DNA from 2 places in the Pelotomaculum sp. PtaB.Bin117 genome. Region 2 is predicted to be linked to the other one. Evidence: riboswitches for the same ligand, from Rfam matches in the RefSeq annotation. Region 2 holds a riboswitch; the other holds the start of a gene.
The links. A riboswitch is a leader RNA that binds a small molecule or an ion and turns the genes downstream of it on or off. The one in region 2 is predicted to bind S-adenosylmethionine.
Positions count from the first base shown of each region.

Region 1: another riboswitch for S-adenosylmethionine. It lies ahead of metX (homoserine O-acetyltransferase MetX); the one in region 2 lies ahead of A4E54_RS07590 (homocysteine biosynthesis protein).

Region 1 is NZ_MVQM01000031.1:17,537-23,734, reverse strand. It holds partial or broken gene A4E54_RS01155 (MazG nucleotide pyrophosphohydrolase domain-containing protein) at 1-59, shown strand, start outside; gene hbs (non-specific DNA-binding protein Hbs) at 168-443, shown strand; gene A4E54_RS01145 (RNA-binding S4 domain-containing protein) at 573-851, shown strand; gene A4E54_RS01140 (M20/M25/M40 family metallo-hydrolase) at 960-2,297, opposite strand; gene A4E54_RS01135 (PaaI family thioesterase) at 2,319-2,726, opposite strand; gene A4E54_RS01130 (CAP domain-containing protein) at 2,892-3,290, shown strand; gene metW (methionine biosynthesis protein MetW) at 3,317-3,928, opposite strand; gene metX (homoserine O-acetyltransferase MetX) at 3,925-5,085, opposite strand; SAM riboswitch class I at 5,162-5,270, opposite strand; gene nifS (cysteine desulfurase NifS) at 5,465-6,198, shown strand, end outside.
Region 2 is NZ_MVQM01000113.1:7,441-13,638, forward strand. It holds gene A4E54_RS07565 (GspE/PulE family protein) at 1-851, opposite strand, end outside; gene A4E54_RS07570 (hypothetical protein) at 1,301-1,435, shown strand; gene hslO (Hsp33 family molecular chaperone HslO) at 1,680-2,543, shown strand; gene A4E54_RS07580 (UPF0280 family protein) at 2,566-3,312, opposite strand; gene A4E54_RS07585 (NIL domain-containing protein) at 3,313-3,714, opposite strand; gene A4E54_RS07590 (homocysteine biosynthesis protein) at 3,759-4,964, opposite strand; SAM riboswitch class I at 5,052-5,166, opposite strand; gene A4E54_RS07595 (hypothetical protein) at 5,331-5,603, opposite strand; gene A4E54_RS07600 (hypothetical protein) at 5,792-5,938, opposite strand; gene A4E54_RS07605 (DUF378 domain-containing protein) at 6,056-6,198, opposite strand, start outside.

The sequences.
Region 1 (6,198 bases), on a different contig from region 2:
GTTCTCTTTCCGAACTGGACGCTTGGTGGGAGGAGGCAAAAAATCAGGAAAAAAAGTAAAAAAACTAATAAAAAACCTAGGAAACATTTTCTTTGCGGAAGGAACTACGAGGATTTTAGCGAATAAATTATAAATTAATATCTCTATTTTATATTAGGAGGGTTCAAATGAATAAGGCCGAGTTGATTTCAAACGTTGCCGAAAAGACGGAATTAACCAAAAAAGATTCGGAAAAAGCCGTGGGTGCGGTGCTTGGCGCGATCGAAGAGGCGCTGTCAAAGGGCGATAAGGTCCAACTGGTGGGTTTCGGTACTTTTGAAATTAGGGACAGAGCTGCCCGCAAGGGAAGAAACCCGCAGACCGGTGAGGAAATTAACATCGACGCTGCCCGCGTGCCTGTTTTCAAGGCCGGGAAAGCTCTGCGCGACGCTGTGGGCAAGTAATTGTTTGTGAAAATCAATTATCGGACCTGAAAAGTCCTGATTTTCAAGACAGTATTATGATTTATCTGAAAATGCTAAATTTTGTGTTAGCCTGGCACCTGATGTATAAGTTAAAGGTGGTATATATGCTTGCGCCTTGACAAGTTCCTTAAAGTTTCCCGGGTGATCAAACGGCGCACCCTGGCTAAAGAGGTTTGCGACCGCGGCCAGGTTGCGGTTAACGGCCGCACGGCCAAAGCCGGAGCGGAAGTGAAACAGGGCGACACCATCACGATTGGTTTTGGAAACAGGAACCTTAAACTAAGAATAGTATCGGTCCGGGAAAATGTGCCGGCAAAAATGGCGGCGGAATTATACGAGATTCTGGAAGACACCCGGCCGGTAAGGAATAATGGCGAGCTTTCGTAACAATTGACAGAAAAACGGTCGCATGAGTATGTGCTTGTCGCAAGCCAGGCAAAAACGAGAGGGACGGTAAAAATATATCGCCCCTTTTTTGTATTCCGGGGCAGACAGCTAATTTGGGGTCGCGAAACGCTGCAGGGCTTGATAAATCGCCTCTGTGCCAAAAGTAAGCGCTTCAACCGGGATCCGCTCGTCGGCGGCGTGGATCAGCTTGGAGACTTCTATTTCCGGGGGCAGGTTCATCGGCATGAAGCCATAGGTTTGGATGCCCAGCTGCGCGAAAAAGTGTCCGTCCGTGCAGCCGCTCAGCAACAGCGGCACGGGAAAACCGTCCGGATCTGCCGCGCGCAGGATTTCAGCCAGGGTGTCAAACAAACCCATGTCCGGGCCGCCGGGGTCCGCGCCGTGCTGAATTATCTCAAATGCGAACTGGCCGCCGGTAATCTCGCGGAGTTCATTGATCATGTCCGACGGCGTGCAGCCGGGCAGGAGGCGGCCGTCCAGTTCAAGGGTGATTTCGCTTGGAATCACGTTAATCTTGCTGCCTCCGTGCACAATCGTGGCATTGACAGTGTTATGCAGCAGCGGGTCAAGAAACTGCCAGCTTTGCTCCAGCTGATCAAGTGTGTGGTCCGTCAAGGCCGGGTTGAGCAGCCGGCGCAGGGCCGAGCTGGTCGAATCAGGCAAAACGGTGCGCATTGTTTCAATCATCCGGCGCACCACCGGTGTGATATGCGCCGGCAGGCGCTGCCGCTCAAGCTGTCGCAGCAATTGGGCAAGCTTAGCCATGGCGCCGCCGCGCAGGGGGATAGAGCCGTGACCGCCTGGTCCTCGCACGGTAACCTTCATCCAGCACAGTTTTTTTTCCGCGACCATGATCATATAAAATTTTTTTCCGCCGAGATACAGCGTATAACCGCCGAGTTCCCCGATGGCGTAGCGGATGCCTTTGAAAATGTCCGCGTGGTCGTTCACCAGGTACTTGGCGCCGTAATCGCCGCCGCTCTCCTCATCGCTTAAAACGGCCAGCACAACGTCGCCGGGCAAGGCCAGATTTTCAGCCCGGGCACGCAGGCAAGCGGCCAGCATCATGGCCAGACCGCCTTTCATGTCCAGCGCGCCCCGGCCCCAGACGCAGCCGTCCGCAATCTTTCCCGCAAAGGGCGGGTGGCGCCAGGTCTGGTTTGCCGCGGTAACGACATCCGCATGTCCGTAAAGCAGCAGCGGCGGGCCGTCGCCCTTTCCCGCGAGGCGGGTGATCAGGTTGGGACGGCCGGGGGCGCGGGCAAGAATAGTTGTAACAAGCCCGGCTTCAGTCAGCAGGTTGTTAATGTAGGTAATGCACGCCGCCTCATCACCGGGCGGGTTGGTTGTATTAAACCGGATCAGGTTTTGCAGCAATTCCGCCGGGCGCCTGTAGATGAGAGACTTGTCGCTGACTGGCGGCATATCTGTCAGTTCCCCCTTCCGTTAAAACAGCGGCTGGTCTTTCCGATAAACAACACCTTCAAACACGGCAATTAGGTTTCCCTCCGCGTCATCAATAGTGATACTGTAAAGACCTGTTCTCCTGGTCTTGTTTTTTTCCGCGCCGGTTGCCACCAGTGTGCTGCCGGGCGGTACGGCCTTTAAATAAGTTATGTCGGCGTGCAAGGCAACCGCGACGGTGCCGTGTGAATTGCTGGCGGCGCTGAAAGCGATGTCGGCTAAAGAATAAATAACGCCGCCGTGTAAAGAGCCGTTGAAGTTCAGCATATCGTCACGGACGCGCATGCTCAGCTTTGCGTAACCTTCCCCCATTTCGTCGAATCTGACCCCAAGCATGCCGGCAAAAGGGTCCGTGGAGATTTTCTTTTTTATTTTTTCCATGTCAGGCATAATGTCACCTTCTTCTGAATACATTGATATTTTATAGTATATAGGTTTTAAAAATAATTACCAGAAGTAATGCCGGCATCCATTGAATTAAATTAATCTATTCTGCCGCATGCCTCTTGGGGAACACTATATGTTACAGGGGGTTGTTTCACAACGGGAAGCAATGTGTCAGACCTTTCCGCCGATGAAAAGCTATTGTTCGATTTGGTTAATCAGGAACGGGAAAAGGCAGGCTTGCCGGCGTTTTTTTTGGATAAGCGCTTGGTAGACCTGGCTCGTAAAAAAAGCGAAGATATGTTTATAAACAATTATTTCAATCACAGGTCGCCTGTTTACGGCCTCCCGCTGGATATGCTGCGGAAAGCCGGCGTTACGGCCAGGGCGATGGGTGCGGAGAATATCGCCAAGGCCGCTACTACCCGGCGGGCGCATGAAATGATTATGGACAGCGGCGATCACCGGCCAAATGTTCTTAACACCCTGCATGACAGCATCGGGGTTGGCGTCTGCAAAACACGTTATGGCGTTGTTGTGACACAGTTGTTCATTGGGAAGTCTTATTGAAAAGCATGCAATAATATACCGGGAGTTCAAGAGGATAATCTTTTTACCACAAACAATACCTCACTGGCTTCCGACGCGACAGCTTCTGTAAAAGGGATTATTGCATCATCCACCCGGAACAAGCCCTGCTCCACAGTGACTTGATTTTTGTGTGCCCAATCAAGAAAGTCGTCTACCGTAAACAGGTGGATATTCGGGGTGTCGTACCATTGGTAGGGCAGGGTTGATGTTACCGGCATCCTGCCGGTCGAAACAAGAGAGTCAACGACCTGCCGGTATCCGAAATTAGGGAAGCTGACGATGCCCGCGCCTCCCACCCGCAGCATTTCGTCAAGGACGAAAAGCGGTTTTTTCACCGCCTGAAGAGTTTTTTCCAGAATAACAAAATCAAAAAAGCGGTCAGGTAAACCGGTCAGTCCTTCGTCAAGGTCCATATGCAGGACGGGTACTCCTTTAATTATGCTTTTTGTTACCTGGTCGATATCTTTTTCGATCCCTAAACCCCGCACATTTTTGTTTTTAATTAGCTTTATTAAAAGCTCGCCGTCTCCGCAACCAAGGTCGAGCACGGCAGAACCTTCGGAAATAATATCATATATGACGTCATGGTCGAAACGGCTGCTCTTTTTCTGGGTCATTGCGCACCCCTCGCTTTCAAAAAACCGCGTACGAGCCGGGATAAATTTTCCACTTCCAGTAAAAAGGCGTCATGGCCATATGATGACTGAATATTTGCGTAGCTGACATGTTTCCCGCACCGGCTCAGGGCTATCGCCAGCTCTTTCGTTTCTTCCGGCGGGTAGAGCCAGTCGGAAGAAAATGAGACCAGCAGCATCCTGCTCTCAATTCTGCGACAGGCTTGATTAATGTCTCCGTCCCCCCAGCTTGAGGCGTCATAGTAGTCCATCGCGCGTGTTATGTACAAATAGCTGTTGGCGTCAAACCTGTCTACGAAACTGTTGCCCTGATGTTGAAGGTACCCTTCGACTTCGAAATCTGTGCCGAGGTGAAATCCCGGTCCATCCCCGTTGCGATATCTGCGCCCGAATTTCCTGCTCATGGAAATTTCTGAAAGGTAGGTAATATGGGCCAGCATCCGGGCGACCGCCAGTCCCCGGTCAGGGGCTGCATCGTTATAATAATTGCCTTTCCGAAAATTCGGATCAGTGGTAATGGCGTGTCTGGCCACAGCGTTAAACGCCAGCCCCTGGGCGCTCAAACGGGTTGACGAGGCAATGACGATGGCTGACTCAACGCGATCGGGATAAGCCAGTGCCCACTCCAGGGCTTGCTGTCCGCCCAGGGAACCGCCTGCCACAGCGCGCAGGCGTTTAATGCCGAGATGGCTGATTAGTCTCTCCTGGAGTCTAACCCAGTCTCCCACTGTGACAACCGGAAATGCGAGACCATAGGGCCGGCCGGTGTCCGGGTTGGTGTCGGCCGGCCCCGTTGTGCCGTAACAGCTGCCCAGGATATTGGAACATATAATAAAATATATGTTGGTATCGAAGGCTTTCCCCGGCCCGATCATCCGGTCCCACCAGCCGGGACGATCCTTTAGCCAGGGGCGGTTCATTTCATCCGCCTTTGTGCTCCTGCCGGCCGCGTGGGCATCACCCGAGAGTGCGTGAAGGATAAGAATGGCATTATCGCGCGTGTCATTCAGTTTGCCGTAAGTCTCGTATTCCACCTCGACAGGAGTAATTTTTTTACCGCAATCAAGGGGAAGCGGATTGTTTATATCCGCAAGCCGCACCTTGCGCGGCACTGTCCAACCAACGTTCCCCGCATCCATATATAAAAGCCTCCTTGAATCTTCTGCGAAATTAAAGACCCTCTTTATGAAGCAGAGGGTCTTTAAAAGCCTCTCCTTCTCATCTTCCCGGTGCGTCCGGCGGAAATTGGCACCATCTCAAACGCAAAGGCTTGAAGGTTGCCGAAGGTTCCTCGGGTCCTGCCCTCCCCTTCTCTCGATAAGAAGATTAAGTTTATAATAATTATATGCTTAATTCAGATAGTATAATAATAATTTTTTTTTGTCAATTATTAATTGCAAATCCATGATTTAAGAGAACACCTTATCTAATTGACAATATCCCAGCGTTGTGCTAGTATGATTTTTAAAGTATAGTAGTTAGCTATGATATAAGGATCGTGTTAAGGAGGATTCATTGATGCGGAGAGTTTATTTTGACTATAGTGCGACTACCCCTGTCCACCCTCTGGTGGCAGAGGAGGTTTACCGTTTCTTGATTAATGATAATTACGGCAATCCTTCCACCCTGCACTATTTCGGACAAATCGCCCGCAAGGCTCTGGACGAAGCGCGCGAAAAGGTGGCCAAGGCCATTGGCGCGAAACCGGACGAAATTATTTTTACGAGCGGCGGCACAGAATCGGATAATATGGCGATTCATGGAGCGGCCTTAACCAATATCGGGAAGGGAAACCACGTAATTACCAGCGCGGTGGAGCATCACGCGGCGCTCAACGCGGTAAAGGCATTAGCGAAACAGGGTTTTAGCGTCACGGTGCTTCCCGTCGATCAATACGGGATGGTTAGTGTCGATGATGTGGAAAATGCCATAACAGACAACACCATATTAATTAGCATCATGCACGCCAACAATGAAGTGGGCACGATCATGCCTGTTGCCGGGATCGGTAAAATAGCGAAAGCGCGCGGAATAATCTTCCATGTTGATGCTGTGCAAAGTTTTGGAAAAATCCCGGTGAATGTGGATGAACTGGGGGTTGATTTGTTGACTGTCTCAGGACATAAAATATACGGTCCTAAAGGTGTCGGCGCTCTTTATGTCCGCAAAGGAACGCGATGGAGGCCAACGCTTTTCCACGGGGGCGCGCAGGAACGCCTGCGCCGGGCGGGCACTGAGAATGTTCCGGGTAT
Region 2 (6,198 bases):
CTGTTAGTATGGATGGTTGACAGCACCAGGTGCCCGGTCATTGCCGCCCTAACGGCAATTTTAGCAGTCTCGCTATCCCGGATCTCCCCGACCATAATTACGTCCGGGTCCTGCCGCAAGATCGCCCGCAAACCGGCCGCGAAGGTCATACCGGCCCTGGTGTTAACCTGTGTCTGGTTTATTCCATCCAGCATGTATTCAACAGGATCTTCCACGGTAATAATATTTTTGTCCACTTTGTTGATCTCATTAAGCGCCGCATAAAGGGTAGTGGTTTTTCCACTTCCTGTTGGTCCTGTGATCAATAACATACCGTTAGACCTTCTCAGGGCGTTTGTTAACTTCGTCAGGTTCTCAGGCCCTAATCCAATCCGCTCGATTTTGAATGATTTTATATTTCCTTTATCCAGGAGCCTGGCAACAACCTTTTCCCCGTGAACGGTCGGCATGGTGGAGACTCTGAAGTCAATTTCACGTGAATTGAATTTCAACTGAAATCTACCGTCTTGTGGAATCCGTTTTTCGGCTATATCTATATCGGACATGATTTTAACTCTTGAGATTACAGCAGAACGTGTTTTTTGAGGAATTGTCATGATCTCCCTAAGCATGCCGTCAATCCGGTACCTAACCCTGGCGCGACCTTCTTGAGGCTCGATGTGTATATCGCTGGCATTCTGTTCAATTGCCTGAAGGAAAATTGAATTTACCAGCCGCACGACCGGCGCTTCATTCAGCTCCTCTTCCCAAGCCCCTGATTCAGGCTCACGCAATTCAGCCTGCGGTTTATATGCCGCAAAGGCTTTGTCAACATTCCATATCCCCAAGTACTTTTCTATATTTTTATCCAATATTTTATTCTCACTCCTTGCCTGGTAATAAAACCTGGTAAAGCCTTTTCCAACAATTACTTCTATAATAATACATAATTTTCCTCCCTTTAAGGACTGCGTCAAAAGTAAATTAAAAATTCTTGCCCCCGCGATAGGCCAAAATTAATTATATAAACAGCAATCCCGCACCACTTTGATAGTGATACGGGATGATCTGGATGCAATACCAGGATATTTACCGTTTTGTTTTCAAAAAATTGATAAAAATATATAAAAGGAGGTGGTAGTTAATGTTTCGAAAAGAGATGTCTTCAACAACATCAGATATAAAAATGATGACAATAACGTCTTTATTAATGACAATTCCCTTTATCTTCTACATGAAAGATATTGCCAACTCGCTACGCACCATTGCAGAAAGAGACAAATAACAGAATTAAAAAATCATGGATTGGAGGGTAACTAAATTGGCTAAACGGCGAACAGTACCGGCGAAAAATAAAACAACCGATCCTGAAGGCAATGTTTCAATAATAACCCCAAAAGGCAACTGTGGTAAAAAAACAAAAAGAGAATCCTTGAAAAACAAAGCCGCTGAATAGCGGCTAATTATTTTAACCGCAGTTTTTAACATAGCCCTCTATTTGCAGCACATCGGCATATTGTGCGACTACAGGCAACGATTCCTCATCAGTGACCTCTGTAGCAATAACCTTATTTGTAAAGATCTATTTTTTTTACCAGCTACTCGCTGTTGCAAGACTGAATCGACTGTTTCGGTAAAAAACACACGGTGATGTTATAATAGTAACGGAATTAATAATGCAAAGGGGTTTAACCATTTAAATGAAAGATTATCTCGTGCGAGGAATAGGCGAGGACGAGCAGTTTCGTGTCTTTGCAGCCGTCACTACTTGCCTTGTGGAAGAAGCCAGGCACAGACACGACACCTGGCCTGTTGCCAGCGCGGCTCTCGGGCGCGGGCTTACCGCCGGGCTGCTGCTCGGCGCCAACCTGAAGGGTGATGATATTCTTACCTTGCGTATTCTGGGCGATGGGCCTCTTGGGGCGATTCTTGTCACAGCAAACGCTGCGGGTGAAGTGCGGGGATATGTTCAGGAACCCCATATAGACCTGCCCGCCGCCCGGGCAGGAAAACTGCCGGTGGGGGCCGCCGTAGGAAAAGGTTTTCTTCATGTCACCAAGGACCTCGGCTTGAGAGAACCCTTCACTGGAAGCGTTGAGCTGGTGTCGGGCGAGATTGGCGAGGATGTGGCACAGTATCTTCTAACCTCGGAACAGACTCCGTCAGCGGTATCCCTGGGCGTGCTCGTAGGACCCGACGCAAGCGTGAGGGCTTCAGGAGGCCTGATTATCCAGCTTTTCCCCGGTGCGAGTGAAAAAATCTTGTCCCACCTGGAAAAGTGCCTGCTTGAGATGCCCCCCGTCAGCAGCCTGGTTAACCTCGGAATGACTCCCGAAGAAATCGTCGCCAAGGCCGTAAAAGGTTTGCATGTCCAATACCTGGAGAAGAATCCGGTACGCTTTGCCTGTAAGTGCTCACGGGAAAAAGTAGGGGATATCTTAGCGGCTATGGGGAAAGAAGAGATTGAAAAACTCTTGCGGGAACAAGGAAAGGTGGAAGTACATTGCCATTTTTGCGGGGAAAATTATATTTACGAAGCGCTAGATTTAAATAAAATCATTTAAGTGCCGGGGCATTTATGAGCCGTCAAACGGTCAGCGGGACAAGCTTCAATCTGCCGCAGGCAGCCAGGTGGTCGTCTTTTATTATTAACGCTCCGGTGATCCCGTCAATTCCCACGGCGAACTCTACTGCCGCTTGTATATCCTCCTTGCTTTGGACAAGATTGCCCACTGTGGTGGCTACCGCGTCGGCCAGGATGGCGGATGGAGACAGGATCACGGCGGCATCGGCTTTACCCAGGCTTAATGATGGGCCGACTGTGCCGGAAGAAGTGCAAATTCCTACGGGGGTGTCTTCCGGCATGATTTCCAGCGCAATTCGATTGGACAAGGCGGAACTGCCGGCAAACACCCCGATCCTGCGCTGCCGGGTGCTGCGCAGAAAAATATCGCCGCCATTTTCCACAATAACATCCTTCGAGCGCCTGACAAGCGCCCGGCCCACGTATTGAGCAAAAGCGCCGGCCACGGCAGCCATCGGCCCCACACCTGCGATACGGGCCGCATCAGCCATGTCTGCCGCGATGGGTGGCGCATCTGGTCTGATCGCGTGCGGTTCCATCGCTTGAAGGAAAACAGGGTCCGACTCGATATAATTTTCCAGAAGAATCCTCTGTTCCCGCACTATTTCTTCCACCCAGCGCGTCAATTCCAAAGAAAACCTGTCCCGGCGCACACCAACACTTAAATCAGTCTGGCGCACCACTACCTGAAAATAAGTCAAGTCTTCCTGGCGGAATTGCCGCCGGTACGAGCGATCAACATAATCCAATTAAAACTTAACCTCCATAGCCTTGACCGGGCAGACTTTTAAGCAAATCTGACAGAGCACGCAGTTGTCACTGTCAAACGCCACTTCCATTGAAGGCCTATGCAGATATAGCGCGCCGGTGGGACAGATATCGGTACAGGCGCCACAACTGGTGCACTTCAATTCGTTCCTTGACAACTGCTCAGCCAAAGGTTGTACCCGGACGCCTTCGCTTTCCAGATACTCCAGGCCTTTTGCATATTGTTCCCCGGTAAGTTCCAAGACAACAGTACCTTCTTTGTTTGGGTTGACATTCGCTTTAATTATATTGAAAACAAGTCCGTAATCCTTAGCGAGGTGATAAATAATAGGCTTGTCGGATATATCTTTGCCAAAGCGAAGAATTATTTTTTTAGCAGCCAAACGCCGTTCACTCCTCTATCATTTAATAATCAGTTTACTAGATGCTAAACACCATTAATGTCTAGAGTTTTTGCTGTGATTTGATCCTGGAAAGAAGGCAAAAGTTTTACCGGCTCGGAAAGGGAAAAGTCCCCTTTCTGAATCCAATCTTTTAACTTTCCGGCAATCTCCCTGGCTTTAGGATAGCTTGACAGAGGCGCGGTTGGAATTTCCTTGCCGTTAATGGTAATTTTTCCGGTTTTCAACTCCGCGTAACTGACATAGCCTAAATTGCCGGGGATACGCTGGCCATAAGCATCACTATAGTCGACAACAGGCGCATAGAGGTCGCGATCGGTGATAGACACACAGCTCATCACATCCTCGTTAAGGATGGGGATAGGGATGCCGATACCCACCGTCAAGGTAGCGCCATAACCCAGGTAGCTTGTACCGACCAACCATTCGGGCTTCATTTGCTTCAAATCCCCGATCACGGCGAGTGTGCCGCCAGCCGGACCATAAGAATTTTTCTCCTGGTCTGTCTGAATGCCCGGGAAATGCTGTGTACCGTGCCATGCCACGTAACCGATGCCCCCACCCAAAAAGATCCGGGTACCTATCCCAATAGTCAAAAAGTAAGGGTCATTAAGCAACGGACTAAGCTGACCGGCGCTGCTGTAATGCGCGTTGCCCAAGTTTGGCTTGAGCAATCCCATGTAAGTATAAATAGTCTTGCCGCTTAAATTAACAGCACAGTTATAATTCTGGTAGGCGTTTCGCGGATTGAACAGCGTGGCCTCGTTTATGTCATTCAGGGTAATATAAGTTTCCAACTCCCGCCTGGGGTAACAATCCGTACCGTATGATAAAGCTTCTAATTTTATTGACTTGCCTGCCAACAGGTCATGGATCACGTGTCCGCCCCCATAGCGGAACTCACCGGGGTAATTGCTGTTGCAAGGGTCGTCCTCCGGCAACTCGGTAGCTCCCAGGTAGGCGTCAACCGCTGCTATACCGGAGTATGCGGGAATACCGTTCAGCCATACTTTCTGCATTCTGATTCTTGGCTTGGAATGCCCGAAATTCAGGAAAACCCCGGAAGAACACATTGGGCTGAAAGTCCCGGTTGTCACAACATCCACCTGTCGGGCAGCTTCAGAGACCCCCTTCTCTTCAACCAGAGCAATAACTTCCTCCGCAGTTAATACCACTGCCTTGCCGGATCTGATTTTCTCATTAATTTCTGCATAGGTTTTTTCAATTGCCATTTACATACCTCCCCATATTATGCCCTTCCATGCCGACAAACTGAAGGCCCCTTCAAACAGAAGAGGCCTGCAAGTAATCATTGCTTCCTCTTATCTGCCAGAAGAAATTTCTCCTGCTGGAATTAGCACCATTTTGGGTTTCTTACCTCCCAACGGTTGCCGGGCTTCATTGGGCCAGTCCCTCCGCCGCTCCGGATAAGAGCACATATTGTGTATTACGCTAATCTTAAGTTTACCAGTAACCATATATCGTGTCAACGGTTCATGTGTGATTCAAACAGCAGAATAAATTTCCTTTACAAATCCAGCTGGAAATATGATGCTGATATATGCTGAAGCCGGCTCGCTGATAGATCTAGTAAATATTTAAAGCGCTTTCTCTTTAATAACCAGATCGCTGTCGTTTCCGGCGATTGCTTCATCTGATACCGGCCTGACCGGTCTAATGTGAAAGTGATTATGCTGAATAAATATTTGATGGACCGTGCCGCAAAGCGGGCATTTCTTATTCTCGCCGTCTTTGAAACGCATCTCGCCAATATGCCTGCTGCAGCAAGTAACTTCCACACTAATAATCGTACCGTTATTAAGAACATTCACCCGGTAATCACTGCTATAATTTTTTGCCTGGTGGTTCATAATACATCACCCCTTAAACATTACTTTTTTAAGTGATCCCAATATAGCACTTGTTTCTCACACTGACAACCCCCGCACCGGACGATTAACTTACACCAACTCCCTACTGAACTGTATATTGCCGGAATGAAGCCGCGCCGCTGACATTTATTCGCATATAAAAAAAAGACCTATAAAATAGGTCTCCTTTATTTCGTGCTTTTCTTATCATTTTTTGAAACAAATGCATCAGCGCAGCAATCTTCTTCTATTTCCTGGCAAATATCACATTCTTCATCAGCAGGGGAAGTAACAGGATCAGGGGTTTGCCCGTGATTTTTCTTACGTGGAATCATTACCGCCTACCTCCTTGTTATTCTATTATTAGCTGCCATAATATTATATTATTAACCTCAAACAATCCACTTAATCAGTATTTAACAGAAACAGTTTTTTATGGTTAGATTTTAGAATTACTTATTCTTAACTGCCGCATTTTCTCTGAAGAAAAATGATATGGAATATAGGCCGGCGAGTCCAACCAATGTATAAATTACCCTGCTAAAGTCGGACGATGCCCTAACCGTGTCTCCCCCGAATAAAGCCGTGATCAGGT